3 regions of the Methylocystis echinoides genome follow, and region 3 is predicted to be linked to each of the others. Evidence: predicted binding sites of a transcription regulator. Region 3 holds the regulator's gene; each other region holds the start of a gene.
The links. The regulator LexA, encoded in region 3, represses DNA repair genes until DNA is damaged. The targets are predictions, from matches to a motif close to TGTTCNNNNTGTGTTCNG.

Region 1: a site for LexA is predicted at 8,014-8,031, ahead of RVU70_RS07875 (PA0069 family radical SAM protein). Genes of this name have one in related genera too.
Region 2: a site for LexA is predicted at 6,145-6,162, ahead of ssb (single-stranded DNA-binding protein). Genes of this name have one in related genera too.

Annotation. Positions count from the first base shown of each region.
Region 1 covers NZ_CP156084.1:1,622,637-1,632,845, forward strand. The annotation lists gene RVU70_RS07845 (TetR/AcrR family transcriptional regulator) at 1-420, opposite strand, end outside; gene RVU70_RS07850 (PspA/IM30 family protein) at 624-1,328, shown strand; gene RVU70_RS07855 (YiaA/YiaB family inner membrane protein) at 1,380-1,658, shown strand; gene RVU70_RS07860 (acyl-[ACP]--phospholipid O-acyltransferase) at 1,746-5,225, shown strand; gene RVU70_RS07865 (CHAD domain-containing protein) at 5,274-6,254, opposite strand; gene RVU70_RS07870 (homospermidine synthase) at 6,397-7,830, shown strand; gene RVU70_RS07875 (PA0069 family radical SAM protein) at 8,182-9,306, shown strand; gene RVU70_RS07880 (ribonuclease HII) at 9,423-10,031, shown strand; gene RVU70_RS07885 (site-specific DNA-methyltransferase) at 10,180-10,209, shown strand, end outside.
Region 2 covers NZ_CP156084.1:3,634,697-3,644,905, reverse strand. The annotation lists gene dusA (tRNA dihydrouridine(20/20a) synthase DusA) at 1-670, opposite strand, end outside; gene RVU70_RS17995 (glycosyltransferase family 2 protein) at 663-1,853, opposite strand; gene RVU70_RS17990 (glycosyltransferase family 1 protein) at 2,073-3,434, shown strand; gene RVU70_RS17985 (glucan biosynthesis protein D) at 3,444-5,030, opposite strand; gene RVU70_RS17980 (hypothetical protein) at 5,130-5,363, opposite strand; gene ssb (single-stranded DNA-binding protein) at 5,521-6,042, opposite strand; gene RVU70_RS17970 (hypothetical protein) at 6,397-6,606, shown strand; gene RVU70_RS17965 (sterol desaturase family protein) at 6,591-7,454, opposite strand; gene RVU70_RS17960 (ATP-binding protein) at 7,678-8,874, shown strand; gene RVU70_RS17955 (helix-turn-helix transcriptional regulator) at 8,893-9,783, opposite strand; gene modA (molybdate ABC transporter substrate-binding protein) at 10,015-10,209, shown strand, end outside.
Region 3 covers NZ_CP156084.1:2,626,998-2,637,206, reverse strand. The annotation lists gene RVU70_RS12855 (HAMP domain-containing sensor histidine kinase) at 1-1,043, shown strand, start outside; gene RVU70_RS12850 (peptidoglycan-binding domain-containing protein) at 1,036-1,806, shown strand; gene RVU70_RS12845 (DUF1491 family protein) at 1,852-2,193, shown strand; gene RVU70_RS12840 (DUF2336 domain-containing protein) at 2,197-3,258, opposite strand; gene RVU70_RS12835 (hypothetical protein) at 3,402-3,590, shown strand; gene RVU70_RS12830 (ComEC/Rec2 family competence protein) at 3,648-5,903, shown strand; gene lexA (transcriptional repressor LexA) at 6,022-6,732, opposite strand; gene RVU70_RS12820 (murein L,D-transpeptidase family protein) at 7,197-8,366, opposite strand; gene RVU70_RS12815 (acetyl-CoA carboxylase carboxyltransferase subunit alpha) at 8,562-9,527, opposite strand; gene RVU70_RS12810 (alpha/beta hydrolase) at 9,697-10,209, shown strand, end outside.

The DNA.
Region 1 (10,209 bases), 1.0 Mb from region 3:
GCGTGAGAAAAGCTGGTTGCGGGCGTCCACATACCAGTCGGGCACGGGCGCGCCGCCGGAGAGGCGATGCTCGAACAACGCCCGCCAACTCGGCTCCTCGGCGCGGGCGAAATCGAGATAGGCGCGGGCCATCGCGCGCAGGGAGCCGGCCGGCTCTGCGTCCCGCAGGGCGCCGTCGAGCGCTTCGCCCAGACGCTGCAGCGTCGACAGATTGACCCGCAGGATCAGCTCGTCGAGATCGTCGAAGGCCGTGTAGATCGCGCCCAGGGCGCACCCCGCCTCCGAGGCGAGGTCGCGGGCCTTCAGTCCCGCAAGCCCCCGCGCGGCGATCGATTGGCGGGCGACGTCCAGAAGACGCTCGCGCAATTTCGAGCGGCGCTGCGCGCCGGCCTCGGTCCTGGTCTCGCTCACCCAAGGCATCCTTTCGGGTTCCGCGCGCAGTCGGCGAGGGCCGGCGGCGGCGCCGGACACGGACATTTGTTCAAACCGCCAAAGCGGGCGCGCGGTTCCAGCATGGCTCAACCGTTAAGCACGCCTTCGAACGCAGTTCAACATTTCTCTTGAACAAAGTTCAAAGTTGGGCTACCTCTCTTTCTTGAACGAAGTTCACACCGGAGCAGGTCATGCTGAAGACCGTGATCACCTTGCTGAGGGGGCGGGCGTTCGAGGCTGAGGAGCGCTTCGCGGACCGCCATGCGCTGGTCATTCTGGACCAGCAGATCCGAGATGCCGCCTCAGCCCTCGCGCGCGCCAAAAAGGCGCTCGCCCTCGCGACCGCCCAGGATGGGGTCGAAGCGAAAAAACTTTCTGCGGTGCGGGCCGAGATCGAGGCGCTCGAAAGCCGCGCGGTCGAGGCCCTGAGGGGCGGCCGCGAGGATCTCGCCGAAAAGGCCGCGGCCGCCATTGCGGCGCTCGAAGCCAACGCGGCCGCCGCCGACACGGCGCGCCAGACTTTTGCGGTCGAGATCGGCAAGCTCGAACGCGCTCTTCAGCGCCAGACCGCGCGGCTCGCGGAACTCGACCGGGGACGCCGGATCGCCCGGGCGGCCGAGGCGGTGCGAATCGCCCGTCAGGGACGACTGGAGGAGCCCCCCTGTCATCGCGCCACCCTTTCGGAAGCCGAGGCGACGCTCGCGCGGCTGCGCGAGCGTCAGCTGGAGGCGAGCGCCGCAGAGGCCGCGCTCGATTCTCTCGACGTCGCGGCCCCCGCCGAGACGCTTCAGGAGACCCTCGCGGCGGCCGGCTTCGGTCCGCCAGCCGCGCCCCGCGCCGCGGATGTTCTCGCCCGCCTCAGACGGAGGGCTGCGGCGCCGAGCGCGCCCGCGTGATCAAAGCCCGCCATGCGCTGGGGACTTCGCATGCAACAAGGAGAAACGACAATGACCGCACAGCCGATCAAGCACTCCGCCGCTTTCGTGACCTTCTCCTACGCCGCCTTCGGCCTCGCCGCGGCCATGATGGCCGGCGGCGTGTTTGTCATGCCCATCGATTACTGGATGAAGGGCTTTCTACTCATGGGCATGGTGATGCTGGTGCAGTCCTGCATCGTCCTCGCCAAGACCATCCGCGACAATGTCGAGGCGGAGAAGCTCTTGAACCGGATCGAGGACGCCAAGGCCGAGCGCCTGCTGATGGACGTCGCCAAGGTTGGCGGCTGAAAACCGATCATGTTGAAAGGGGCCGGCGTCTTGATCATTGGTCAACATTGGTCAAATGTCGCCGGCCCGCCTGTTGGAACAAAGCTCATGTCGCAATCGCTTCTGGCCACGCGCCGTTTCGCGCCGCTTTTCTGGCGCCAGTTCTTCGCGGCGTTCAACGACAATTTCCTCAAGAACGCGCTCGTCCTGCTTATCCTGGCGAAATTCGGCGGTTCGGAGGGCGCGTCGCTGGTGACGCTCGCCGGCGCCATCTTCATCGCGCCCTTCTTTCTGCTCTCCGGGCTTGCCGGCGAGATGGCGGATAAATTCGACAAGGCGCGAATCGCGAGAGCGCTGAGCCTGGCGGAAATAGGGGTCGCGAGCATCTCGGCCGCGGGCTTTTATTTCGAGAATGTGCCGACGCTCTTCGCCGCGCTGCTGCTCTTCGGCGTCACCGGCGCGCTGTTCGGGCCGGTGAAATATGGCATTCTGCCCGACCATCTGACGCGGGAGGAGCTTCCCGCCGGCAATGCGCTCGTGGAAAGTGCGACCTTCTTCGCGATTCTCACGGGCACGATCGCCGGCGGCCTCGCCATGCAGACCCATGACGAGCGGCTCGGGGCCGTGGGCTTCGTCGGCGGGGTCATGGGCGTGGCGCTCGCGGCCTACGCCGCCGCCTGGTTCATCCCCTCGACGCCGCGGGGCGCCGCCGATCTCAAGATCGACGCCAATATCGTGCGCTCGACCTTCCGGCTGCTCAAGGCGCTGCGCGCCGCGCCGCAGCTCAAGCGCCTCACCACGGTGACGAGCCTGTTCTGGCTCTACGGCTCGATCGCCATGTCGCTGATGCCGCCGCTCGTCACCCAGTCGCTGCATGGCGCCGAAAGCGTCGTGACGCTGCATCTCGCGATCTTTGCGATCGCCATCGGCGTGGGCTCCGGCCTCGCCGCCTTTCTGCTCAAGGGGCGCATCGTGTTGCTGCCCGCCGTCGTCGGCGCGGCCATCATCGCCGCGGCTTCCATCGATCTCGGCGTCATGGAGCTGCGCCGCGCCGCCGAGGGCTCGGTTTCCAATCTCGACATCGCCGCCTATTTCGATCAACCCGGCGCGCTGCGCGCCTCGATCGACCTTGCGCTGCTGGCGCTCGCCGGCGGGCTGATGATCGTTCCGTCCTTCGCGGCCATTCAGGCGCAAAGCCCGGCCGATCAGCGCGCCCGCACCGTCGCGGCGGTCAATGTCCACAACGCCGCCTTCATGGCGCTGGGCGGGGCCGGGGTCGCCTTTCTGCAAAGCAAGGGCGTGACGCTCGCCGAGCTTTTCCTCGGCATGGGCGCGGTCGCCTTTCTCTCCGCGATCTGGATCAGGAGGAAAGTCGTCACCAACCCTTTTCTTGACGCGCTGTCGATCTTCTTTCGCGCCTTCTACCGGCTCGACGTGAAGGGGATCGACAATTTCGACAAGGCGGGCCCGAACCCGATCGTCGCGCTCAATCACGTGAGTTTTCTCGACGCGGCGGCGATTCTCTCGGTCATGCCAAGGGATCCCGTCTTCGCGATCGACTCGGGCATTTCCAAACGCTGGTGGGTGAGGCCTTTTCTCCACTTCACCCGCGCCATTCCGCTCGATCCGACGAAGCCGATGGGCACGCGCACGCTCGTCAACGCCGTGAAGGCGGGCGATCCGCTGGTGATCTTTCCGGAAGGACGCCTCACCGTCACGGGCAGCCTGATGAAGGTCTACGACGGCGCCGGCCTCATCGCCGAGAAATCCGGCGCCCTCGTCGTGCCGGTGAAGATCGACGGCCCCGAGGCGACGATGTTTTCGCGCCTGACCCGCGAGCAGGCGCGGCGGCGCTGGTTTCCCAAATTCACGCTCACCATTCTGGAGCCCGTGCGCCTCACGGTCGACGAGGCGCTCAAGGGCAAGACGCGCCGCATGGCGGCGGGCGCGGCGCTTTATCAGATCATGTCGGACCTCGTGTTCCGCACGACGAAGGTCGACGAGACGATCTTCGAGGCGGTCGTGCGCGCCGGCGACACGCACGGCTTGTCGCGCGTCGCGCTCGAAGATCCGCTCACCGGCCAGCTCACCTATCGAAAAATCCTCGTCAGCACGCGCGCGCTCGCCGAGCGGATCGCCAGTATCGGCGCGCCGGGCGACGTCGTCGGCGTCATGCTGCCGAACGCCAATGCGGCCGGCGTCGCGTTTCTCGCGACGATCTCGGCCGGGCGCGTTCCCGCCATGATCAATTTTACCGCGGGCGCGAGCAATATCCTCTCGGGCTGCGAAGCGGCGCGGGTGACGACCATTCTCACCTCGAAAAACTTCATCGAGAAAGGCAAGCTCGACAGGCTCGCGGCCGCTCTCTGTGAAAAAGTAACGCTCGTCTATCTCGAAGACATGCGCGCAAGCATCGGCGCCGTCGACAGGCTCGGCGCGCTCCTGCGCTACAGAAAGCCGGTCCTCCCCCGCAAGTCCGACGACATGGCCGCCGTGCTGTTCACGTCGGGCTCGGAGGGCGCGCCGAAAGGCGTGGCGCTCTCGCACAGAAACATGCTGGTCAACGCGGCGCAGGCGGCGGCGCGCATCGACTTCGGCCGCAAGGACAAGGTCTTCAACGTGCTGCCGGTGTTCCACTGCTTCGGCCTGACGATCGGCTTCATGCTGCCGCTCATCTCCGGCGTGCCGGTCTATTTCTATCCGTCGCCGCTGCATTACCGCATCGTGCCGGAGATGATCTACGGCACCAACGCCACGATCTTTTTCGGCACGGACACGTTTCTGGCGGGCTATGCGCGCTCGGCGCATCCTTACGACTTCCGTTCGATCCGCTATGTCGTCGCGGGCGCCGAGCCCGTGAAGCAATCGACCCGCGACGTCTGGTGCGAAAAATTCGGCATTCGCATCCTCGAGGGATACGGCGTCACCGAAACGGCCCCCGTGCTCGCGCTCAATACGCCGATGTTCAACAAATTCGGCACGGTGGGCCGGCTCATGCCCGGCGTCGAGGCCCGGCTCGAGGCCGTGCCGGGCGTCGAGGAGGGCGGCCGTCTCCTGGTGCGCGGCCCCAATGTCATGATGGGCTATCTCAAGGCCGAGCGTCCCGGCGAACTGCAGCCGCCGCAGGGCGGCTGGTACGACACGGGCGACATCGTCACGATCGACGCCCAGGGCTTTGTGACGATCAAGGGCCGCGCCAAGCGCTTCGCCAAGGTCGGCGGCGAGATGGTGTCGCTCGCCGCCGTCGAGCAGCTCGCGGCCGAACTCTGGCCCAAGGCGATTTCCGCCGCCGCGACGGAGATTGACGCGCGCAAGGGCGAGCGCGTCGTGCTCGTCACGCAGGAGAAGGAGGCGAGCCGCGCCGAATTCATGGCCTACGCCAAATCGAAAGGCGCCTCGGATCTCTCGATCCCGGCCGAGGTCGTCTGCGTCGAGCGCGTGCCGCTGCTCGGCTCCGGCAAGATCGATTTCGCCGGCGTGACGAAAATGGTGCGTGAGCGCAACCGCTATCTCGGCGGCGGTCCGCGGCTGCCGAACGGCGTGCTCGGCCGCATCGACGGCGACGCCGCGTCATCGGTTTCCGGGTGAGGCGCGCCGCCCTGGCCCTCGCCGTGACGCCGAAAAAGGGCGGGGGAGTCAACTCCAGAACGGCTTGAGCTTTTTGAGTTTCTTTTCGGTCTTCCGCGCATGCGCCGCGCCCTCTTGCGCCGCATGGGCGAACCAGCCGCGCACGAAGCCGGAGGGGCGCAGGCTCGTGGCGCTTTCGGCGTCGACGTCGTCCAGCAGCCGGCCCGCCATCGCGATGTCGTTGAAGGCGCCGAGCCCGTCCTGACTCTTGGCGAGCGCCGCCGAGAACTCGGCGGCCGCGTCCGCGTCGAACAGGCTTTCAAAAAACTCCGCGCCATAGCGGGCTTTCTTTAAGGCGATACGGGCGGCGTGGCGCTCTTCCGGCGAGCGCTTGGCGAGGCCCCTGGTTTTCTTCAGGACGCGCTTGCGCAGCCGCGAGAGCGTCTCACGCGCGAAAGCGCGCGCCGATCCTTCATCCGACATGCCGGCCGCCGCGCGCCAGTCCCGCTCGGCGATAGCTTTACGGAAGTCGCCCAGGAAATCTTCGAGCCGCGGCCCCTCCAGCTCCGCCCGGGCCGCGCGATAGGCCTTGGCGCGCCGCAACTCGAGCGCGTCGAGCAGCGCGTAAAAGCCCGGATCGTCGCTCAAGGCCTCGCCCGGCGCCGCCGTGAGCATCTCGTGAAAAACGTCGAAATTGCGCGCCGCGCCGAGGACGGAGCCGAGGTCTTTGGCCCGCGCCCGCGCCGCCTCCAGCGCCTCGCCGAACAGCGCGTCCTTGAAGAGACCCATCGCCGCCCGCAGCCGCCGCAAAGCGACCCGCATTTGATGAACGGCTTCCGCCGACTGGTCCCCCTTGAAGGCCGGCAGATTGGCTTCGAAGTGGTCGAGCGACGCCGAGAAGACGCAGACCGCGGCGTCCTCGACCGAATCGCTCGCAAGAAGCTTCACCGGCCTGGCCTTTTGGGGCTCCTCGGCGGCGGCCGGCACGAGGCGTAGCGTCGCCCCGCGGCCTGCTCCGCCCTCGACGCCGCCGTGCTTCGCGGGTTCCATCGCGCTCGTCTCCCTTGGCCCGTTGATTCTGGCGGCCGGCCGGCGGGGGTCAAGAGCGCGAGAACGCCCGCACTTGATTAAGACGCCCGCTCTTGCTTTATCGCGGCGCAACATTCGTTAAGAAGCGCAGGAGACCGCACCTATGTCCGTCTGGCCCGTCTATGGCAAAATCACCGGCCCGATCGTCTTGATCGGCTTCGGCTCCATCGGGCGCGGCATCCTGCCCCTGATCGAACGCCATTTCGACTTCGACAAGCAGCGCTTCACGGTCATCGACCCCGTCGATACGCATCGCCGCCTGCTCGACGAGCGCGGCATTGCTTTTCTCAAGGAGAAGCTTACGCCCGAAAATTACCGCGAGGTGCTGACGCCGCTCCTCGCCAAGGGCGGCGGACAGGGCTTTATCGTCAATCTGTCGGTCGACGTCTCCTCGCTCGCGATCATGAAACTCGCGCGCGAGCTGAAGGCGCTTTACGTCGACACGGTGGTCGAGCCCTGGCCGGGCTTTTATTTCGACAAGTCCATGGGCAATGAGGCGCGCACCAATTACGCGCTGCGCGAGACCATTCTCGACGAGCGCCGCAAGAACCCCGGCGGGACGACGGCCGTCTCCTGCGTCGGCGCCAATCCGGGCATGGTGTCCTGGTTCGTGAAACAGGCGCTCGTGAATATCGCGAAAGATACGGGCGTTTTCGACAAGGAGCCGACGACCCGCGCGGAATGGGGCGCGCTCGCCCAGAAGCTCGGCGTCAAGGGCGTTCATATCGCCGAGCGGGACACGCAGCGCGCCCGCGACCCCAAGCCGCTCAATGTCTTCGTCAACACCTGGTCGGTGGAGGGCTTCGTCTCGGAGGGCATGCAACCCGCCGAGCTCGGCTGGGGAACGCATGAGAAGGCGTTGCCGGAGATCGGCCGCACCCACCCGACGGGCTGCGGGGCGGCGATTTACCTGCTCTCGCCCGGCGCCAATACGCGCGTGCGCAGCTGGTGCCCGACGCCCGGCGCGCAATATGGCTTCCTGGTCACGCATAATGAATCGATTTCCATTGCAGATTACTTCACCGTGCGTGACGACAGCGGCAAGGCGGTCTACCGGCCGACCTGCCATTACGCCTATCACCCGGCCAATGACGCGGTGCTGTCGCTCCACGAAATCTTCGGCGCCGCCGGCAGGATGCAGCCCGAATGGAAGATCCTCGACGAGCACGAGATCGTCGACGGGATCGACGAACTCGGCGTGCTGCTCTATGGCCACGCCAAGAACGCCTATTGGTACGGCTCGCAGCTCTCGATCGAGGAGACGCGCGACCTCGCGCCCTATCAGAACGCCACCGGCCTTCAGGTCTCCTCGGCGGCGCTCGCCGGCATGGTCTGGGCGCTCGAAAATCCGGAGGCCGGCATCGTCGAGGCCGACGAGGTCGACTACAAGCGCTGCCTCGAGGTCCAGCTCCCCTATCTCGGCCCTGTGAAGGGCTATTACACGGACTGGACGCCGCTCGAGGGACGCCCCGGCCTCTTCCCTGAGGACATCGACGAAACCGACCCCTGGCAGTTCAAGAATATTCTGGTGCGCTGAAGGCGCTCCCTGGCGGACGCGCCGCGCGGGCGCGCGGGCGCGGAAATGTAAACAGGTCGACGCACGACCCCTCCTGCTTCGAGGGCCTCCCAAAGGAGGCCTCCGCCAAGCCGGAGGGGTTATTTCTTTTGAGCTTCACGGCGCACGCAGCCGCTTGTTCCGACCCCTTGCCACGGCCAGATTTGTTCTATATCTGTTCGTTATTCGCGCTTTGTTCCGCACTGGCAGGTCGAGCCGGGGCGGCGCGTAAGTCCCCGAAGCGTGATCATGGGAGGCCGGGCGACCGGCCTCCCCAAGCGCGATTATGGGAGGCCGGGGGACCGGCCTCCCGGTCGACGGCGGGAGTTCGTCATGGCTCGGCTCGCGGAAATTTCGCCCGACGCGGAGGGCTCCGCTGGCGTCGGCGCGCACGTCGGATCGGAGCGCCGGCGCGGGCGCGGCGCGCTCTCCAAGCGCAGCGGGCGCTATGAGAAGGAAGTCCGCGAGGAGGTCGATGACGGCTGGGGCTCGATGGAGGGCCTCGAGGCGCTCAAGACCAATTTCCACGTCGAGAAGCCCCGCACGATCATCACCAGGAATGATTCGCCGGACATCTCCTTCGATCGCTCGATCAACCCCTATCGCGGCTGCGAGCATGGCTGCGTCTATTGCTTCGCGCGACCGACCCACGCCTATATGGGCTTCTCGCCCGGTCTCGATTTCGAGACGGAGATTTTCGTCAAGGAAGGCGCGGCCCAGCTCCTCGAACGGGAATTGTCCGCTCAAAATTACACGCCGAAGGTCATCGCCATCGGCGCCAACACCGACCCCTATCAGCCCGCCGAGCGGCGCCATCGGGTGATGCGCAGCGTTCTCGAAGTGCTGGCGCGGGCGAAACATCCGGTGGCCATCGTCACAAAATCCGCGCTGGTGCTGCGCGACCTCGATCTGCTGGCCCCCATGGCGCAAGAGGGCCTCGTCAAGGTCGCTCTTTCGGTCACGACGCTCGATCCCAGCCTGGCGCGGGTGATGGAGCCCCGCGCCGCGACGCCCGAACGACGGCTCGACGCGATGGCGAAACTCGCGGCGGCGGGCGTGCCGGTCGCGGTGATGACGGCGCCGATTATTCCGGCGATCAACGACGATGAAATCGAGGCCATCCTGTCGAGGGCTTACGCCGCGGGCGCGCGCGAGGCGGGCTATGTCATGCTGCGCCTGCCGCTCGAACTGCGCGATTTGTTCAGCGAATGGCTCGTCGCCAATTTCCCGGACAAGGCGCGCCGGGCGCTCTCGCTGGTGCGCTCGACGCGCGGCGGCAAGACTTATGACGCGACCTTCGGCAAGCGCATGACGGGAGAGGGGCCCTATGCCTGGATGATCGGCCGGCGCTTCGAGCTCGCCGCCAAGCGGCTCGGCTTCTCCTCGACGACGACGCGGCTGCGCGCCGATCTCTTCGAACCGCCGCGCAAAGGGCCCCAGCAACTCGCGCTTTTTTAAGGGGAAAAGGGCAAGCTTTCTGTTGCGCTTCGACGGCGCAGGCGCTTTGCTAAGCAAATGCGCGCCAATGCGAAAGACCCCGCCCTCCGGTCGCGCCGCTCTGGAGCGGCGGAGCGATGAGCGCGGGTCCGGATTTCCGCATCGAGGGCCGTCTGTTCCGACAGGGGGTGTGGCCGGTCGCCGGCGTCGACGAAGTGGGCCGCGGGCCGCTCGCCGGGCCTGTCGCGGCCGCCGCCGTCATTCTCGACCCGAAGCGCCTGCCGCGCGGCCTCGACGATTCCAAGGCGCTCACCCAGAAAGAGCGCGAAGACGCCTTCGAGCGCATTATGAAGAAGGCCCTTGCGGTCAGCGTCTCCTTCGTCACGCCGGCGGAAATCGACGCCATGAACATCCGGCAAGCCTCGCTCGCCGCCATGACCCGGGCCATCGCCGGGCTCTCCCGCGCGCCGGCCTATGTCCTCGTCGACGGGTCCGATCCGCCGCGCCTCTCCTGCCCCTGTCGCGCCATCGTCAAAGGCGACGCGGCGGCGCTCTCCATCGCCGCCGCCTCCATTGTCGCGAAGGTCGCGCGCGACGCCATGATGCGGCGGCTCGGCGCGCATTTCCCCCCTTACGGTTTCGAGACGAATGTCGGCTACGCCGCGCCACGCCATCTCGACGCGCTGCGCGAGATCGGCCCAACGCCTCTCCACCGCATGAGTTTCTCGCCGCTGCGCGAGGGCTGAGCGTCGCCGTTAGCTTATTGCTAAGCTTGTTATTTCATTAACAGAATCGTTCGAAAAAGGGACGGTCCGGCGCTGGCTCTCTATACGCGGCCTTTACCTCGTTTGGGCATCATCCTGCGTGTTCGTAGCGTTTGTGGTGTTTGCGTAAATGAGTAGCGCGCGCGTCGGGGCGGCCCGC
Region 2 (10,209 bases), 1.0 Mb from region 3:
GAAGCTGCTCCTGCATTTGTGCAATCGTCGCAATGCCGCCGTTGATGGCGATCGGCGTCGCCGGGAAGGCGGCCTTGAGGCGATGCACGAGCGGATAATCGAGGGGCGGAACGTCGCGGTTTTCCTTAGGTGACAGACCCTGCAGCCACGCCTTGCGCGCATGAACGACGAGGGCGTCGGCGCCGGCGGCCACGCAACGCGCCGCCATTTCAAATAGTGCTTGCTCGGGGTCCTGATCGTCGACGCCGATGCGGCACTTGACGGTGACCGGCAGAGCGACCGCGTCTTTCATCGCCTTCACGCAATCGGCGACGAGGGTGGGACGCTGCATGAGGCAGGCGCCGAAGGCGCCGTTCTGGACCCGGTCCGAGGGACAGCCAACGTTGAGATTAACCTCGCAATAGCCGAAGGCTTCCACGACTTTCGCGGCGCGCGCGAGTTCGCCCGGATCCGAGCCGCCGAGTTGAAAGGCGACCGGCTGCTCGAAGGCGTCGAAGCTCATGAGCCTGTCGCGCTGGCCATGAATCACGGCCCCGGTCGTCAGCATTTCCGTATAGAGACGCGCACGCCGGGTAAGGGTGCGATGGAAGAAGCGACAATGACGATCCGTCCACTCCATCATAGGGGCGACGGCGAAACGGATGTCGGCGGCTGTTAGAAGGCTAGCCATTTTTCGTCTCCGCCAGCGCCAGCGACTCATCGCGCAGCGTCAGCTCGGGCGGATAATACGGATCGTCGATGAGGGCGCGGCCCCAGCGTCGCACGAAGAGGCTGCGATCGAGAACCTCCCGCTCCCGCAGCGGGCGCGCCTGCCGCGTCGAGCCCTCCTTGTGCATGAGGGCCGGCTCTGCGGCGTAAACGACGGAATAACCCGCCGCGCCGGCGCGCAGGCAATAATCGACATCGTTGAACTCGACGACAAAGGCCTCGTCGAAGCCTCCCAACTCGTCGAAGACGTCGCGGCGGGTGAAAAGGCAAGCGCCTGTGACGGCCGAGACCCGCCGCGTCGTGGTCAACATGGCGTAGGGGCCCGGGTCGTCAGGGTCGCGCCCGCATCCGGCGTGGGCGACGAGCCCGCGGATGCCCAGCACAATGCCGGCGTGCTGGACGGTTCCGTCTTCATACAGCAATTTCGCGCCAACGACGCCGACGCGCGGGTCGATTGCGAGCCGAACGAGCGGCCCCAGCCAGTCGGGGTTGTCGGTTTCGACGTCATTGTTGAGCACGGCCAGCACGTCGCCACGCGCCGCACGCGCGCCTTCATTGACGAGGCGGGCAAAATTGAAGGGTTCGTCACGGCGCAGGATGGTGACGTTCGGCCGCGCGCGAAGCCGATCGAAAAGCGCCAACGTCTCGGTCTCGACGGAGCCATTGTCGACGATGATGAGCTCCTTGTTCGGCCAGCGCGCATTCTCGAACAGCGTCTCTACGGCGCGGGCCAGCAGGGCCGCGCGATCGCGTGTCGGAATGACGATGCTGACGAGCGGCGTTTCCGACGACGTCGCCGTTCCCTCGGCCACGAACGGAGCGATGCGCGTGGGATCGGGCCTGGGCGGGGCGGGCTTTGTGCGGAAGTTGCCCAGGAAATGGGAAAGCTTGCGCCGAAACTGATAATAACTGTCGCAAGGCCGCACGCGCACCGAAATCCGCGCGTCGGCCTCGCCAGCGTCGACCTGCACGGACAGGCGCGGATCCATCATCACTTCGTTGAAATGAGTGACGCGGTCTTGCAGGCGATAGGGGAAGGCCAGGACGCACTCGCCCTCGGAATTGAAGAACCGAAAAAACGCCGTCATCGGCCGCTTCGGCGCGTGGCGGATCATCTCGATCTGGCAGGGTCTTTCGTTCGCCATTCAGCTGCGTCTTGAGGGTCCGGGTGGAGAGTTGACCGCTCTGCTGGCGGCTTGCCTAAGGCTGCGTTCATGCCTGCGCCCGGGCAAGATAATCCGTTCAGGCGCCGAGCGGCAAGCCACGTTCAGCAGGCGGGGGAGGGCGCCTTTTTGCTTCCCTTTGTAGCCGGCGTCGACTACTCATGCCGCCGCAACCTTGTGCGCTAGGAAAGATGTCGTACCTTGGCCGAAGAGCGCCGATCCAATGATGCGGAAAGGATTCGCGCCTACCTCGACGCTGTGGCGCGGCGAGAGGCGGCCGCGGTCGAGGCCAAAGGTCTCGAAAAGTTTGTCCGGCTGAAGATCCAGGAGCTTTACTGGACCGTCTCCCGCCTGCTCGGTACCCTTCACGCCAAGCTGTTCCCCAACGCCGATGCGCCCGGCGGCCCGCCAAACTGGGCGCGCGCCGAAGCCGACGTTTTTCCCGAGACGTTGACGACGCGACCGCGGATGCTCTTCGACATGACGAGCGCCCTGCGCTCCGGCAAGAACACCGGCATTCAGCGCGTCGTCCGCGAGATCGCGCGCCACGGCTTCGAGTTGGGGCTTTGCATTCCCGTCGCGATCCACGAGGGCGCGCTCCATGCCTATTACAGCCATCCGCGGGCGCCGGAAAAAGTCGCGATCGAAGACGGCGACGTCTTCGTCATGCTCGATGCGAGCTGGAACCACCTCGACGAATATCCGCCGATCGTCGAGCAGATAAAGGCGAAGGGCGGCGCGGCGATCGTCTGCCTGCATGATATTCTGCCGATCCTCTATCCTGCGGCTTTCAGCCCGCCTGTCGCGCAGCGTTTCGAGGCGTGGATGCAGCAGATCGTGCTGCAAAGCGACGGCGTCATCGCGAATTCGCGCGCCACAGCCGAAAGCCTGCGCGACTATCTCGTTACGAGCGGCCAGGGGCGAAAAGGATATCCCATCGGCTGGTGGCGTCTCGGCGATGACTTCTCCAGCTCGCAGACCGGCGAGGCCTCGCGGCTCGCACAACGGCTCGCGCACGGCCGGCCTTATTTCCTCAGCGTCGGCACCATCGAGCCGCGCAAAGGCCATCCCGTCGCGCTCGACGCCATGGAAACACTCTGGGCGCGCGGGCTCGACGCCGCTCTCGTCATCGTCGGCGCGAGAGGCTGGGGGATGCGGCATTTCGAGCGGCGCATGGTCCGGCATCCGGAATTTGGCAAGCGGCTGTTCTGGCTCGCCGACGCCAGCGACGCCGATCTCGCCTTGCTCTACCGCCATGCGCGCGCCACGGTCCTTGCTTCGGCGGCGGAAGGGTTCGGTCTCCCGATCGTCGAAGCGGCGCGCTACGCTACGCCTGTGATCGCCAGCGATATACCTGTTTTTCGTGAGACAGCCGGCGATAGCGCGACCTATTTCCGGCTTCTGGACAGCGACGCCCTCGCCCAAGCCCTCGACCAAGCCCTCGACCAGGCGCTCATCGAGAGGCCGCGACCGTCGACGCTCGCGCCGATGAGCTGGCGCGACTCGGCCGCGCGGCTGCTGACCATGGCGCGCGACGGCTCCTATCAGACGAAGCTCGATTAAAGCGTCGGCTCAGAACGGGTGATACTGGTAAAGCCAGTTCTCGGTCAGAATCGTGTCGCCGTTCTTGAGATAAACACGCATCTCGACCGGCTCTTTCCCCTCGACCGTGAGATCGAACTGGGCGCGCCAATGGCCCGGCACGCCGTCGAAGACCGCCTCCGTGAAAATATAGGAGAAGCTCCCGCGGGAGGCCCAGAGGACGGGCTCGGGCTTCACGCCGAAGGGGAGCTTGGCGAGCGGCTCGCCGAGGAACTCGACCATGAATTTGCGCACGCCCTTGGGACGCGGCCTGCCGGGCTGGCCGCCATTGCCGAGGCGCGTCGCCACGCAGCGCGCGAGCGGCGTCGGGTAGGGCTCGTCGGCGAGCCAGTGCAGGCGATAGGAGAAGTTGAAATTCGCGCCGGGAAGCGCCGGCTTTTCCGGGACCCACATGGCGACAATGTTGTCATGAATTTCGTCGTCGGTCGGGATTTCGATGAGATGGATCGATCCCGAGCCCCAATCGCCCTTGGGTTCGATCCACACGCTCGGGCGCCGGTCGTAAAACACGCCGTCGAGATAATGGTCGAAATTGCGGTCCCGCTGCATCAGGCCGAAGCCCTTCGGATTCGTGTCGCTGAACGCCGAAGCCATGACGCGGGGGGGATTGTTCAGCGGCCGCCAAAGCCGCTCGCCCGAGCCTGTCCACATGCTGAGCCCGTCTGAATCATGGACCTCGGGGCGCCAGTCGATGCCGGTCGGCTTCACCGTCTCTGAGAACCAATACATGGAGGTCAGCGGCGCGATGCCGAAACGGGTGAATTTGCCGCGCAGATAAAGCGAGCAGTCGATATCCATCACGACGCCCTTGCCGCGCGCCATCAAGAACTTGTAGGCGCCGACGATGGACGGGCCCTCGAGCAGCGCGTGCAGCACGACGCCGTCCTGAGTCTCGGGGCCGATATAGATGTGCGTGAAATCGGGGAATTCCTCGGGCGCGCCGGCCTGCCAGGTGTCGAGCGCCACGCCGCGCGCAGAAAGCCCGTATTGACGGAGCTCGCCAATCGCCCGGAAATAGGAGGCCCCGAGGAAGGCGACCCAGTCGTTTTTCTTCCAGTCGAGCGCGCCGTCCTTCGCCTCCTGGATGCGGAAGCCGGCAAAGCCGGCCCCCGGCGGCAACTGCCGGGCGACGGAATCCTCCGGCATGTTGAAATAGCTGGTGTCGTACAGCACCTCGCGCGCCTCGCCGTTCTCGACGACATGCACGCGCACGGCCTTTCGGAAGAACATGCCGAGATGGAAGAACTCGACCGGAAAGCGCTCCTTCGTATCGGCGAAAAGCGCGTGGTCGGTGTTGTAGGTGATGTGGCCCCACTTCTCGTAGTCGATCTGCGAGGTGATCTCGGGCGAGGGGATGTTCGGATTGCGATAGGGCTCCTTCACGAGCCGCTGCGCTTCCTGCTTCAGCGCCTCGAAGGAGAAGGGCGCGGCCTCGCCCAGCTTGACGTTAGTGATCCGCGACGCGGCCGCTCCCGCTGGCGGCGCGCCGACGGCGCCGAGCGCGCCGGTCGCCGCAGCAGTCTTGAGGAAGGAACGGCGGTCCTGCTTATCCATCATCCCTGAATCACCCTTGAAAGCGACTGCTATGGCCACGCAATGAGGCGTCCTCTGGGCGAGGGCCTGAAAGATCAGCAATCAGGATTGGGCTTTCAGCCGTCAACCGCGGATGGGCTCATTGCGAATGGCGGTCTTCATGAAGAAGTAGAGACCGACGAAACCCAGCAGCGAGAAGGCGACTTCGATCGCTCGGCTGATTGTCGGGTCGAGCTGAAACAGGCCGCCGAGCGCCCAACCGGCCGCCCAGGACGCGCCGACAAGCTCCGTGCCCACCAGGATCGCGACCGCGACCAACGTGGAGAGGTGGGTGACGTTAATCGGCTTCTGACTCATGGCGCTTGCTCGCGCTTTCCTCTTCGTCGCACGGATCGGGCCGCGCCTCGCTCAGGTTTTGCTATATCAACCGGCGCCACAAGGCAATACCGGCGCGGCGCCGCTGCGCTGCAAGGCGCATGCGGCCCAAAGCGTAGCCGCTGGCGATCGCCTCGCTTTAGAAGGGGATATCGTCGTCGAGCTGGTCCGAGAGCCGCCCGCCGCCCGCCGCCGGCGCCGGACGCCGCTCCGCCGGGGCGCGCTCCATGGGGGAGCTTCGGCCAAAGGAGCCGCCGCCGCTCTGGCCATAGCCGCCGCCCTCAAAATCGCCTTCGCCGCGCCCGCCGCCCTTACTGTCGAGCAGGGTCATCTCGCCGCGGAAGCGCGGAACGACAACCTCCGTCACCTTGCGCTGATTGCCGTCCTTGTCGGTATATTCGCGCGTCTGAAGCTGGCCCTCGAGATAAATCTTCGAGCCCTTGCGGCAATATTGCTCAGCGATGCGGCCCAGGTTCTCGTTGAAAATCTGGATATTGTGCCACTCGGTGCGATCTTTCCGCTCGCCGGTGTTCTTGTCGCGCCACGACTCGGTCGTGGCCAGCGAAAAGGACACGACGCGGTCGCCGTTGGAAAAGGTTCGCACTTCCGGATCGCGCCCGAGATTGCCGACCAGAATGACCTTGTTGACGCTCCCCGCCATGTCTCTCTCCACATGCTAAACGCGCCGCACTTTAGTGCAATGTGGCTCCCATCTGGCGCACCCCGCCAGCTTGTCCACAGATCATCGCGGTCAGCGGGCTTCTGTTCGATATTTGTTCTAGCACTCCAGGCGAACCTCGACAAGGGCGGCAAATCGTCGGATCGGCGCCGGCTTGCGCCCGCGCCTGACGCTTTGCATCCCAGATCGTCTCCCGGCGGAAGGCTCGTCGCGGTGACGGGCCCTCGTCTATCCGCCTTGCAGCGGTCCGCCCGCGCCCAACATAAAGGCAAGTATCGTTGGACGATTTCCAACGGAGCGCTCTGCAAGAGGCGACACGCCGTTGGAGCCATGCGCGTGACCTTTATGTTCCATGAAGACATGATGACCGATGCGCTCGAGGCGAACGGATGGCTCAATGTCTGGGATATTTATTGGGTGCAGGACGCGGGCGGATGGATCGGCCTGACCACCGAGGACGCCTTTGTTGTTCTGCTGCGCGAGAAGAACCTTCTGCCGCCCCGCGCCAGCACGCTGGACAAGGGCGCGGATCACAAGGGGCGTTGATCTCGGCAGCGGGCGCGCAAGGGGATCATCGCAGGCTTCAGATCGTGACGCGTCTCGGCTCTCGGCAGGAGGTGCAACACGCGCGCAAAGTAGTATTCGGTCACGAAGGCCAGGCTGAAAAGCTGGAGGATGTTGGTCGCTTCGACGTTTTCGAGACCGAATTTTTCTGGCGCAAGCTCCTTGCGCGTGCCGAAAATCATGTCCCAGATCGCGAGGACGATCCCGTAATTGCTGTCATGCTCGATGCGCCGCGTCGAATGATGCACGCGGTGCAGACTGGGCGTGATCACCAGATAGGAGAGCCAGCGCTCGCCCGGCACGGCGACATTGGCGTGGTGGAAGAAGACGAAAAACATCCTGATAATCTCGCACACGACCACGACGTTCGCGGTTACGCCGATCGCCAGGACGCCAATGCATTTCACGCCCACTTCCAAAAGTTGGTCCAGCACGTGGAAGCGCAGGCCGGTCGAGACATGGATGTTCTTGTCGCTGTGATGCACCTTGTGGAGACGCCAAAGCCGCTCCGACTTGTGCCCCAGAAAGTGCCAGCAGTAGACGGCGAAGTCGAAGAATACGAAGGAAAGCGCCCATTTCAGCGGGCCATCCTGCAATCCATGCAGCAGGCCATGGGCGCCGTAGCGTTGGGCGACGACAAACAGGCTCGAAAGGGAGAGCGCGTTCAAGACGAGATTGTTGAAAAGAAAAGCCGAGGCGTTCGTCGTAAACGACTCGCGCAAACTTGACGTTGGAACGGGCTTGTAAGGGCGCATCTTTTCGGCAAGCAGCAGGATCACGAACAACCCCACCGCCATTACGAGAAGTCCGCCTTCGACGCCGGCGCTCATTTCTTTGCACTCCATCTGGCCTCGAAGCGAAACGTTGTTCGTTTTTCCGGGGAATCAAGTCGTACCCCTACTTAGGAGCAACAAAGCGAAATCCGCGCAGGCTTCGAAAGCGCCGGGAATAGGACTTGGGCTCGACAAGCGTAGTGTCGCCTGAAGCGTTGAATGTTGGGTTGCCGGTGACCAACTCATCTCTCAGATGAGCAGTCTTTCCGGAGTCGTTGCAATGCTAACCTCCAAGTCGGCGAGCGTGATCAGCGGAGCCGCCACGACCGTGGTCAAGCGCCCGCTCTGCGCGGTGTTCGATTTCGCGGGCCATGGGTTCTTCAGGAATTATACGCGCTGGTGCCCGCAGGTTGTGGAGTTCGAGCCTCTCGCCCAAGGCGCGGCGAAAGCCGGCATGAGGGCCCGGCAAACGACGCTCGATCGCGGCATTCGCACCGTGTCCACCTTCGAAATTCAGTCTTTCGCCCCGCCGCGGGCGATCTCCCTCAAAGGGGTGACGGAGCCGTTCATCGCGCATTACGCGTTCGAAAAGCAGAACGACGAGTCGACGCTTGTCTCTTTCAGCATTGAAGTGCAGGAGCGGCGGCTGTTCATGCGCCCGTTTCAGCAATTCCTGCGCAGGTCCCTCGAGGATGGCGCGCGGCGGACGGTTGAAAATCTCAAACAGGCGCTGGAAAGCGACCATGCCGCCGCGACGACGTCGGAGCCGCTGGCCCGCTTCATCTACGTCACGTCGCTCGATCTTCAGGAGCCGCTGCGCAGAATCGAGGCGTTTTCGGACTTGCTGGAGAACGCCTTGGCGTCCTCCAACAAGGCGGACATGCTATATGCGCAGGAAGCCATGCGCAGCTACGCGGCGACCGCGCGCAAGCTCGTCGACGATCTGCTGACCTATTCCAGCGCCGTCATGGGAGGACAACGTCTCGAGATCCTGGACATGCGCGAAGAAATAGATGCGCTCCTCCGCGACCTCGGCGGCGTCATCGCCGATGCGGGCGCGCATGTCTCGATCAAGCTTCCAGCGTTGCGGTTTGAAGCGGATCGGTCCCAGTTCGCCTGCTTGATGCGAAACATTTTGATGAACGCGATCAAATATCGAAAGGCCGGAGAGGCCCCCGAAATCCGAATTGAGGGCTCCGCAGAATGCGACGTCATTCGGCTGGAGATCGCCGACAGCGGCGTCGGGTTCGACGAAGAATTCGCGCAGGCTGTGTTCGAACCGTTTCGAACGATTTCCGCCAAGACGGAGTATCCCGGAACCGGGATCGAATTGGCGATCTGCAAATCGATCGCCGACCGCCACGGCTGGGGCATCGGCGTGAAAGCGAAGCCGGGGGAGGGCGCGGCCTTCTACTTCACAATTCCCGCGGTCGTGGAAAACGCCGCGAACGAGCGTCAGCCCTGGCTGGCCGACTGAATGACGCGCGCGTCGCCGTCATGCGCCGTTGAACATTACGTTCCCCAACCCGGCGCAGTCATAGCCGCCGAAAGCCCTGGCGCGATCCTTGAAGGCGTCGCTTGAACAAAAGCGCAGGAATTTTTGAAATGGCGGACCGAAATATGCTTTGCGCCAAACCAGGAGATCGAAGCGCTCCACCACGAGCGGCGTGAACTCGAGCTGAAACTGTCGCGCGACAGCCTCGATTCCCAGTCCGACATCCGCGCGCCCGGCCGCCACCGCCATGGCGAGATCGGTTTCGGAGCGCTCGATGGCGTCGCTGATCTTCAAGCTCGATCTTTCCAATCCCTCCTTTGCGAGCAGCGCTGAGAGGATCAACTCGCTGCCCGCCTCCGGTTGGCGTGGCTGGAACCGCAGGGCGCCGAGGTCTGCGAGCTTGGCGATCGGGCGTTTGATGGACGCGCCGTACATCAACCCGCGGGTTCGCTTCGCCCACTCGATGAGGACGACAGGCTCCTGCGCGAACATGTCCCGGGCAGCGTCGACATTCCACTCCCCGTCGTTATTTCCCGGAATGTGGAGCCCGGCCGCCAGGCAGTTGCGCGCTTTCATGCGCTCCAAACCGTCGAGCGCGCCATCGAGCAGGGCTGCGATCCCGGAACGCGACTCTCGCAACGCCCACTCCAGAAGCGGGTCATGGCCGCCAGCCATGATCAAGGGCTGGTCCGGCGCCGCCTTCTCTTTGATCCATGCCCCGTCCTGATTGCCGCCGCTCGCAATCCAGGCCTCAATCTCTTTCTTTGGAAACAATAGCTTACCGGTAACGCGGCGAACGGGCACCGCCTTTCCGGAGACGAGGTCATAGACCTTGCGCTCCTTGATCCGCAGGAGGGCGGCAAGCTCCCGGGTGGTGAAATATTCAGACATGGCAGAATGACTCTCTTCCGCATATGCCGTAAAGTTTGCATATTCGCGCTTGGTTGGAAAGCCGGCGAGCGCCCCAATTCCCTCGAATGGCAATATTCTGCGCCCCGGATGGCGTCAGAACAGGCATCGATTGCGATAATTTTACGCGTGACTCCGGCGCTTCCGTTGCTTACGCATATTCCTGCATATTCAACCGCGCCGATGGTCGTCCGTTGTCCGAGGGGTTGTCCGATGAAACTTTCATGCATCGCTTTGGCGCTTACGCTCGCTCTTGGGACCTTGCAGGCTCAGGCTGAGTCTACGGCTCCGTCGGCGCCGCCGAGCGCGCCGGCGGGCGCCTCGACTGTCACCGTCTTCGCGGCGGCGAGCCTCAAAAATGCGCTCGACGCCGTATCGAGCGCCTTCAAGGCCAAGTCGGGCGTCGAG
Region 3 (10,209 bases):
CGCTCACCGCCATTCTGCGCGTTCAGGTCGGTCTGGCGGCCTCGGCTTCGGGCGCTTACGCCGAACCGGTCTTCAGGGACTTCGAAGCGCGCATGCGCCGCGGCCGGCGAGGGTTCGAGACGGCTGACGCGGCCCCCGAAAATCCCGCTCCGGTCGTCTGCGTGCTGCGTGACGTGACGGCCCAAAAAAACGCCGACGAAGCGATCGCTGCGGCGCGCGCCGAAAGCGAGCGCGCCACGGCGATGAAGGAGCGCTTCCTCGCCAACATCAGCCACGAACTGCGCACGCCGCTGAACGCCATCATTGGCTTCTCGGAAATGCTGGCCAATCCGGCGCTCGCGCCCGCGGACCCCGTCAAGCAACGCGAATATGCGGCGATCGTCGCCAACTCCGGCAATCATCTGCTGCAGATCGTCAACACCATTCTCGACATGTCGAAGATCGAGGCCGGCGCCATGCAGCTTTACCCGGAAAACTTTTCGCTGCCTGAGCTCATCGACCAGTGCTGCGACATGGTCCAGTTGAAAGCCGATGAGGGCGGCGTGCAGCTCATGCGTGATTACCGCGGGGAGATGGAGGAGCTTGTCGCCGACAAGCGCGCCTGCAAGCAAATCATGCTCAACCTTCTCTCCAACGCGGTGAAATTCACGCCGGCAGGCGGCCGCGTCGGCGTGCGAGTCGCGCCCGAGGGCAATCTTCTGGCGCTGACCGTCGCCGACACGGGCATCGGCATCGCCGCAGCCGACCTCTCGCGCCTCGGCGATCCGTTCTTCCAGGCCAACGCCACCCACAGCCGCGCCTATGAGGGCACAGGCCTGGGCCTCTCGGTCGTTCGCGGCCTCGTCGGATTGCATGGGGGCGGCATCGTCGTCGAAAGCGCGCCGAGAAAGGGCACAACGGTGACGGTGCGTTTGCCGCTCGACTGTCGCGCCCGCGGCGGGGTCGGAAACGTCGCCGCCCGGATCGAAACTATTCCGCGACATGGCGCCGCTTTTGGCGCGGATATTCGCCACGACGAAGAGACGGTGAAGAAAATTGCGTGACGTTTCGCTCAGCGACCCCAGGTTCGACGATTTTCCAGACGAACGCGCCGCGACGCCGAAGCGCCGCGGCGCCGCCTCTCCCGCGCCGAAGAAAAAGGGCGGGCGCGGCGGGATGTTCGAGCGGCGCCGGCTCGGCGTCATGACGCTCGTCGCGATTGGCGGGCTCGCCTTGATTGGCGTGCCGATGAATGCGCTGTTCTTCCAGGACGGACGCCATCCGGCGCCGCTGTTCTCGACGCGCGTCGTCACGCCCGAAAAGCTCCAGACGGCGCAAACGCCGACGCCGCCCGCGCGCCCGGCCAAGATTGACGCCCCGGCGCGCGACGCCGAGAGCGTCAAGGGCGACGCCGCCGCGTCGCGGCCCGTCCCGAAAGTCGCCGTCAAGATGGAGCCGGCCAGAACCGACCCCCTGGCGGCGCTTCTCAAGAGCGACGCCGCGCCGGCGTCCAAGCCCGAGAAAAAGCGCGAGGTCGTGAGCCGCGACCAGATCGGCGCGCTGCTCGGCGGCGAACCCAAGAAGCCCGTCGCGGCGCCCGCCGACGCGGCGTCGCCCGCGCCCCCGGTTCCTGACCGTAACGTGCTCTCGGCGCAGCGCGCGCTGCAGAGGCTCGGCTATGTGGTCAAGCCGGACGGAGTGGCCAGCCCGGGCTTGCGCAAGGCGATCGAGAAATTCGAGCGCGACAATGGCCTGCCGGTCACAGGCGAGCTCACCCCAAAGGTGGGCAAAGCCATCGCGCAACGGATGGCCGCGGGGCGCCAGTGACGACAGGCTTAGACCCGCGGCGCATTTCGCACTAGGTTAGGGGCGATGCGTCTTAGATCGGATATTTTCGCCGCCGCCCTTATTCGCCGCGCCGAAGCGCAAGGCGCCGTGGCCATGTTGCGTCGACGCGGCTCGGCCGAAGCCGGCGCGCTGTTCATCAAGCTCGACCGGCTCGACGGCCGGGCCGCGGTCTACGGCCCCGCGCCGCAGACCGAGGCCCTGCCGGAGGGCGTTGATCGTCTCTTCTCCAAGGTTCACGCCAACGACTGGGTCGATCCCGCAGAGGCCGAGGCGCGTCTCAAGCGCGAAATGATGTTCGACCCGGACCTTTGGATTATCGAGATCGAAGACCGAGACGGCCGCGTCTTCGTCGATCTGGCCGCCTGACGCTCAGGCGCGGTCGGCTTTGCGCAGCGGCGCGGAGCCGCCCTGTGGCGTGACGCGCCGCCGGGCGGGCGGCGAAGGGAGGTCGTCGCGCTTGCCGGCGCGTCGCATCGTCTCGCGCTCGCCCTTCGCGTTCCCCGTCATCGCCGCGACGATCTCTCTGGCGGCGCGCTGCGGGATCGCGCGCACGAGCGCGGCGAGGGTCGGCGCCCGGCGCCCCTGCTCGGGGAGCGCCAGAAAGATGCGCGAGGCCGCGTCGGCATCGACGCCGAGCGCGGTCAGCGCCAGGGCGAGGGCTTCCCCCTGGACGTCGCCCAGAATGGCAAGGGCGCGCGTCTTGCGGCAGTCGAGCGCTTCGGCGAGGGCCGCGGCCATGGCCCCCGAGTCATCGTCGAGCGCAGCCCTTTCGAGCTTTGTCGTCACGGCCGGATCGGCGGCGGCGCGCTCCGCCATCCCGGCGCAAAGCGCGCGCCGGCAAGCGTTCAAGATAATCTCGGTGCGCTCGTGGCGCGTCGCCGCGAGAAAGAGCCCCTCGCTGTCGGCGCTGAAATCGTCGCGGTCGAGCAAGATGCGCGCGAGGGACAAGTCGTCGCGGGCCGCCTGCGCCAGCGCGCGCCGCGCCGCCGGCTCGAAACGCAAGCGCCAGTTTGCGGCAAGGGCGCGCAACGTCTCCGCCTCCCCGCGCTGGACGAGCGCCTCCACGATATCGCGTTCGAGACCGCCGCGCCGCGCGACCGCGCAGGCGAGCGCCGGAGGGCCTCCTTGTGCGACGGCGCGTAAATCAGCGTGGGAAAGGTCGGGCGCAAACTGCAGGGCAAGCTCCGCGCAAGCCCCGCCCTTGGCGAGCAGACAATCGAAAATTGACGCCGGCGTCTCGGGATGAATGCAGAGCGGCCTGACGATGGGGGCCGCCGAGTCGGCGTCGACAATGTCGATGAGACCGAGCGCAAGCTGTTCGAATTGCTTGACGTCCCCGACCGGATGCATCTGCCGCTCTACGAACTGATCCACGATGGCGCGCAAGAGCGCGGCATGGTCGATCCGCCGCTCTGACTTATCTGGCTGCATGGATGGGCTGCTCGCTCGAACGCATACGCGACTTGAGCATCGAGACTAGCCCGCGGTCGTTGACGGAACATTAACCCTCGCCGACCCCTAATCCTGTTAACGCCTGATTCATTTTGGGCCAGAGCCGCCGCAAAGAGGTCGATATGGGGGAGGTCGTCGCCTTCCAGATGCGCGAAAGGAGCCCGCGCCGCCCAAGCGAGCCGCCGATTGGCGACGCGCAAATCCTGTTTTTCCTCGGCGTGCGCTACATGCGCGCCGAGGACCTGCCGACCCACGCGCCGGACCAGGGGCCGCGGGGCGGCAGAAAGCGCAAGAGCCGCGCGAGAGCGTAATCTTGGCGTTGGCGCGCGCCCGCCATCGGCATTACAGTCGCCCTTGCGGGGGCGGGGATGAGCGAGGCGCGGGCGGCTGAACATCGGGAGCTTGGCGGGCGAGCGCTGTCACTTGCGCCGTGGCTCGACCGGCTCGCCGCGGCGCTGCGGGACGCCTATGCCGAAGAGACGGAGCTCAGACGGCCGTTTCTGTGGCGCGCCGTCGCGGGCATCGCGGGCGTCGTCTTCTATTTCAGCGCTAATCGCGAGCCTTCGCTCGCTCTCTGCTTCGGCGCGCTCGCCGTCTTCGCTCTTCTCGCCGTCGTCACGCGCCGCCGCCATGCGCGCGCCCATGCGCTCTTCCTTGCCCTTGCCTGCGTCGCCGCGGGGTTCGGTTCCGGCGCATGGCGCACGGCGCGCGTCGCCGCGCCCGTCGTGCCGCGAATCGGCGTGGGGGAACTGACGGGCTTCGTCGAGGAGCTGGACCTGCGCCCGACCGGGGCGCGCTTCGTTCTGCGCGTCGCCAGCGCCGAAGGCCTGCCGGGCGACGTCGTCCCGGCGCGCGTGCGCCTCACCACGCGCGGAACGCCGCGCTTCGCCGCCGGCGACTTCGTGGGCCTCAAGGCGCGCCTGATGCCGCCCGCCCGCGCGGCGCTGCCCGGCGGGTATGATTTCGCCCGCGACGCCTATTTCGCGCGGTTAGGGGGAGTCGGCAGCGCGCTCGGCCGCGTCGAGACCTTGCCGCCTCCCGACCCCGCGCCAGCGTCGCTGCGCTTCTTCGCCGCGGTGGACCGTGTCCGCAACGACCTCGCGCTGCGCATTTATAAGATCATCGGCGACGACGCCGGCGCCATTGCGGCGGCGATGGTGACCGGCAAACGCGATTTCCTGTCCGAGCACGCCAAGGACCTGATCCGTCGAGCCGGAATTTTTCATATCGTCACAATTTCAGGCATGCAGATGACGCTCGTCGCCGGCATCTTCTTCGTCGGCTTTCGTCGCCTGCTCGCCGCGTCGCAGACGCTCGCGCTCAATTACCCCATTAAGAAGTGGGCGGCGGCGCTCGCCATGGTCGGAGCCGTTCTCTACGACATCGGCACGGGCTCGCGCGTCGGCACGGAGCGCGCGCTCGTCATGACGCTGATCATGCTCGCGGCCGTTCTCGTCGATCGTCCGTCGCTTTCGATGCGCAATCTCGCGCTCGCCGTCTTCTTTGTCGTCGCCTTCGAGCCTGAGGCGATCCTGGGCGCGAGCTTCCAGCTTTCCTTCGCCGCGGTCGCGGCGCTCATCGCCGTCTATGAATGGCGCGGCGCGGCACTGGCGCGAAGCCATGCGAAGCGTCGGATTATCTCCACCCCGGGCCGCTTTTCGGAATGGCGGGAGGCCCTCCTCGATCGTCTGCTGCACGGGCCCGGCGCGCCGCTCGTCGCAACGCTCTGCGCGACGTCCGCCACCGCCTCCTTCATGGCCTATGATTTCCACGAACTCAGCCCCTATGTGCTGATCGGCAATCCGCTGACTCTGGCCATTATCGAATTCTTCGCCGTGCCCTGCGCGCTGCTCGGCGCGACGCTGTACCCTTTTGGCCTCGACGGCCTCATTTGGCGCTGGCTCGAGATGGGCATTCATCTCGTCACCTGGCTCGCCGGGCTCATCGCCAGCGCGCCGGGGGCCAGCCTGCAGGTGAAGGCTTTTGCGCCCTGGGCGATCGTCTTTCTCGCCCTCGCCGTCCTCTCCGCCGTGCTGTGGCGGACATGGGCGCTGCGTGCGAGCGCCATTCCCTTGGCCCTCATCGGGCTCATCGGCGCAAAGAGCGGCGCAGGCTTCGATCTGGCGGTGGCGGCGACGGGAGACGCCGCAGCGATCCGCCTGCCTTCGGGCGAACTGGCGCTGCTCGGCAAGAAACCCGGCGCCTTCGCCGCTGAACAATGGCTGCGCGCCGACGCCGACGGCCGCGCGGCCGTTGAGGCGAGAGGCGGGATCGCCTGCGACGATTACGGCTGCGTCGGCCGTCTCGTGGACGGGCGCTTCGTGGCGCTCGTTTCCGCGCGCGCGGCTTTCCTCGAAGATTGCGCTCGGGCGGCGATCGTCGTCACGCCGCTGCGGGCGCCGGAAGGTTGCGCCGCGCCGCTCATTATCGACCGGATCAGGCTCGCTGATACAGGCGCGGTCTCGTTGCGCTTCCCGAAGGAAGGCGGCGCCCTGTGGACGACGGCGCGCGGCGTCGACGAGGATCGCCCGTGGTCTCCTCGCCCGCAGCAAACGGTCAAACTCGCCGCCGCGCCCGAGGATGAGGAGAGCGACGAGGCGGAGCTAGCGGAATCGATGGAGTGAAGCGACTCGCGGCTATGGCGCGGTTTTCGATCTCCTCGCCGCTTGCGATGCGTAGTTATGTGCGAGCCGGGAAAGCCTCGGCCCATGGCAAGCTCCCGCGCACGCGATGCCGCTCCGGTCAATATTTTCGCAGCAGGCTCACGAGCTTCCCCTGGATTCGCACCTTGTCGGGTCCAAAGATCCGGGTCTCATAGGCGGGGTTGGCCGCCTCCAGCGCGATGGAGGCGCCGCGTTTGCGCAGGCGCTTCAGCGTCGCTTCTTCATCCTCGATCAGCGCCACGACAATGTCGCCGGTGTCGGCGTGGTCCTGCTTCTTGATGATGACCGTGTCGCCGTCGAGAATGCCGGCCTCGATCATCGAGTCGCCGCGCACTTCGAGCGCGAAATGTTCCCCATTGGACAGCATGTCAGGCGGAAGGCTGATCGTATGGCTGCGGCTCTGGATCGCTGAAATCGGCGTGCCCGCGGCAATGCGGCCCATGACTGGGATGGCGACCGGCTGATTCCCCTCCTCCTCACGCTCGGCAAGGGGGCGCACGCGGCCGAGATTGCCTTGAATCACCGATGGGGCGAATTTGCCTCCGCGGGCGCCGCCCCCGCTCCGCGGCGTCGCGGACTCCGGCAGGCGCAGCACCTCGAGCGCGCGGGCGCGGTTGGGCAGGCGGCGAATGAAGCCGCGCTCCTCGAGCGCCAGAATGAGCCGATGGATGCCGGATTTGGACCGGAGGTCGAGCGCGTCCTTCATCTCGTCAAAAGACGGCGGGACGCCCGTTTCTTTCAACCGCTCGTGAATGAAACGGAGCAGATCACTCTGCTTTCTCGTCAGCATGAAACGCCCCTGTCCGCGGAAGAACCGCCCGCGCGTCGACCGATCAAGGTCCCGGCCCCGCGCTACAAACAAATCATGAACACCTTAGACGTTCTCTTTGCGTTCCGCAAGCACAAATGGGGGAGGAGCGCGCGAAGACCCCGCCGCTGTTGGAGCGGATTTTGCTAAATTCCGAGCGCGTAAATCGCGTCGGCGCGGTCCTTTCCAGCATGGCGGGGAGGCCTCGGCGGGCGAAGGGGCGCGGAGCCGTCGACCTTTCCTTGAACGCGCCGCCGGCAAAGCCTATGTTGGACGAGCGACGGTCCTAAATCGGGTGGCAGGCGCTTCAAGTTTGTGGAGGGGTGCTCGTCCTCCCCGTCGCACGCCCCGCTCCTTCGCGCCATCGTCCTGGCGTCGCCTGGCGCCGTGCCCGGACAGCTGTCACGGGCGGACTTCTGTCACGGCAGGGCGCCGGGGCCGCCCCACTATTTCTTCAGCTTCAGGGCGCGCTTGATGGATGACGTCGGTCCGTCCTCGGCCGTCGCCGCGAGCGCCGACATCTCCCGGCGCGTGTCCGCCGATAGCGCCCGCGCAACGCTCGTCGTCTCCGTCGGGCGGGTCGGCGCCGCGGCCTTGGCCGCCGCCATGGTCACGACAGGCGACTTCGACGCGATCTGAGCGGCTTTGCCGCGCCCCGCCTTGTCGTCGAGCGCAATCTCTTCCGGCGGCGCGACTGCCTCCGGGCGGCTCGTTTCGGCGACCTTGGAGAGGAAGCTCGGATGCATGCCGCCATCCTGATAGACGACGCGCACCGGCTTTACGCTTTGCGACAGCTCGGCAATTTTCTCCTCGTCCTTGGCGGACTTGGCCGAGACGCTCGCCACGATCTCGGGGTCCTGCTTCAAGGGCGGACAGGCCGCGAGCGGGTCCATGCGGCCGTCCGCCGCGGCGTTGAAGACATAGCGGCGGCCGCAGAAGGCGACCTCCGGCTCCATCTTCGTCACCTCGAAGTGATCGCTGCCTTCCTTGAGGTTCCTCCAAAAGCCGATATTCGAATCGAGGCGGTGCTTGGCCAGATTTTCGGCCGTCATGCGGAAGGGAAGGGACTGCATCTGAATGGACTGCTGGCCGCCCTCGAAGGACGCGCGGGCGATGGCGTAGATCTCGGCGATTTGCGCGTCGGTCATGGAGAAGCAGCCGGCCGAGGAGCAGGCGCCGTGCACCATGATCGTGCCGCCCGTATGGCCGAGCGCCTTGTCGAGCTGGTTGGGGTAGCCGACGTTGAAGGACAGGTAATAGGAGGAGTTCGGATTCATCTGCGCCGGGGTGATGGAATAGAAGCCCTCCGGCACCTGACGATCGCCCTCCCGCGTCTTCGGCCCCAGCTGGCCCGACCAGCGGCACATGGGGAAGGTTTTGAGGTGGACGTATTTGCCGTCCGACCCCATTTTCCAGATCTCGAGCTCAGCCTCTTTCTTATAGGCGCGAATCAGCATCGGCGCGTCCTTGCTGGTGCCGAGCTTCTCCATCAAGGCGACCGTCTCGCGCGGAACCGGCGCAAGCGAGCGATGCGACAGGCCGCTGTCGTTGCAGGCGGCGAGGGACAGCGCGGCGAAAGCGACGGCCGCGGCCGGCTTCAAGACCCGAAATGTCATGCGCTCAAGCTCCCCTCTCGCGTCCCGGCCCGCCGGTCACGCCGAACGGAACGTCTATCCGATCCAGCGTAAGCCAATCCTTACCAAGGGCTCGGGACGTAGAAACACATTGTGCTGCTTAGTCCCGACATTGGGCGATATGGTGTCCGTGGCGCCAGCGCGGGGGGTCGAAACCGCGCATTTTAGCGAACGCGGTTAACGCTTCTCGTCAAGCTTACGGCCCATGTTGAGAAACTTCTCTGCGCGGGCGTTGCGCAGTTGCTCGCGAGAGAGGTTCGTCAGCCTGGAAAGCTCCGACCAGACAGCGTCGCCCACGGCTGAGATCGCGGCGGGCGGATCGCGATGGGCGCCGCCGGCCGGCTCGGTGACGATCAGATCGATGATGCCAAACTTCAGCAGATCCTGCGCCGTGATCTTCATGCTCGTCGCCGCGTCCTGGGCCTTGGCCGAATCGCGCCACAGGATCGAGGCCGACGCCTCGGGAGACGCGACGGTGTAGACCGCGTGCTCGAGCATCAGCACCTTGTTCGCCGCCGCGATGGCGATGGCGCCGCCCGAGCCGCCCTCCCCGACCACGACCGCGACATTGGGAACGCCGAGCTGGAGCGAGGCGTCCGTCGAGCGGGCGATCGCCTCGGCCTGCCCGCGCTCCTCCGCGTCAATGCCCGGAAAGGCGCCGGCCGTGTCCACGAGCGAAATCACCGGCAGGCCGAAACGATCGGCAAGCTCCATGAGGCGCACCGCCTTGCGATAGCCCTCGGGCCGCGCCATGCCGAAATTGTGATGCAGGCGGCTCGCCGTATCCGAGCCCTTTTCCTGACCAATGATGCAGACGGGCTCGCCCCGCAAGCGGCCGAACCCGCCCACGATGGCGGAATCCTCGCCGAAAAACCGGTCGCCGGCGAGCGGCGTGAATTCGGAGACGAGCTGTTTGACGTAATCCGAGAAATGCGGCCGCTGCGGATGGCGTGCGACTTGGATCTTCTGCCAGGGCGTCAGGCCGGCGTAGAGATCGGCGAGCGCCTTGGCGGCTTTGGCCTCCAGCTTGGTCAATTCCTCGGCGATCGAGACGCCCTCGCCTTTCTCGGCCAGCGCGCGCAGCTCCTCCACCTTGGTTTCGAGTTCGGCGACGGGCTTTTCGAAATCGAGATAGGAGCGCATGGACGAGGGGTGTTCCTTCAAGCGTTCGAGGCCGCTTTTGTCGGCTCGGGCGGGCGCAAACTCGCCGCTCGGGGCGGCGAAGTCAAGGAAGGCGACTAATGCGGGAAAGCGCAATTTTGCTCGCCGGCCCGCGCCTTGTAGAAAAGACCAAAGGAAAAGGAGCCGCTGCTTGAGCTCGACCCGACCGGCTGAAAGCCGCTTCATCGCCGCCGCCGATGGCCTGCGCCTGCATTATCTCGATTACCCCGCGCCCGACGCGATGCGTCTGCCGCTCGTCTGCCTTCCCGGCCTGGCGCGCACGGCGGACGATTTCTGGCGCGTGGCCGAGACGACCGCGGACCGGCGCGTGCTCGCCCTCGACTATCGCGGACGCGGGCGCTCGGCGTGGGATACGGACTGGCGCCACTACGACCTCGACGTCGAGCAGGCGGATATTTTCGCCGTTCTCGCCGACGCGGGCGTGACGGAGGCGGCGTTTCTCGGGACCTCGCGCGGCGGGCTGCATACGATGCGCATCGCCAAGGCGCGACCCGCGCTGGTGCGCGCGGCGATCCTCAACGACATTGGCCCCAAGGTCGAAAAGGAGGGGCTTTTGCGCATCAAGCGCTATGTCGGCAAGTTGCCGCCGCTCTCGCGCCTATCCGAGGCGGTCGCGCTGATGCGCATGACCGCAGCGCCGCAA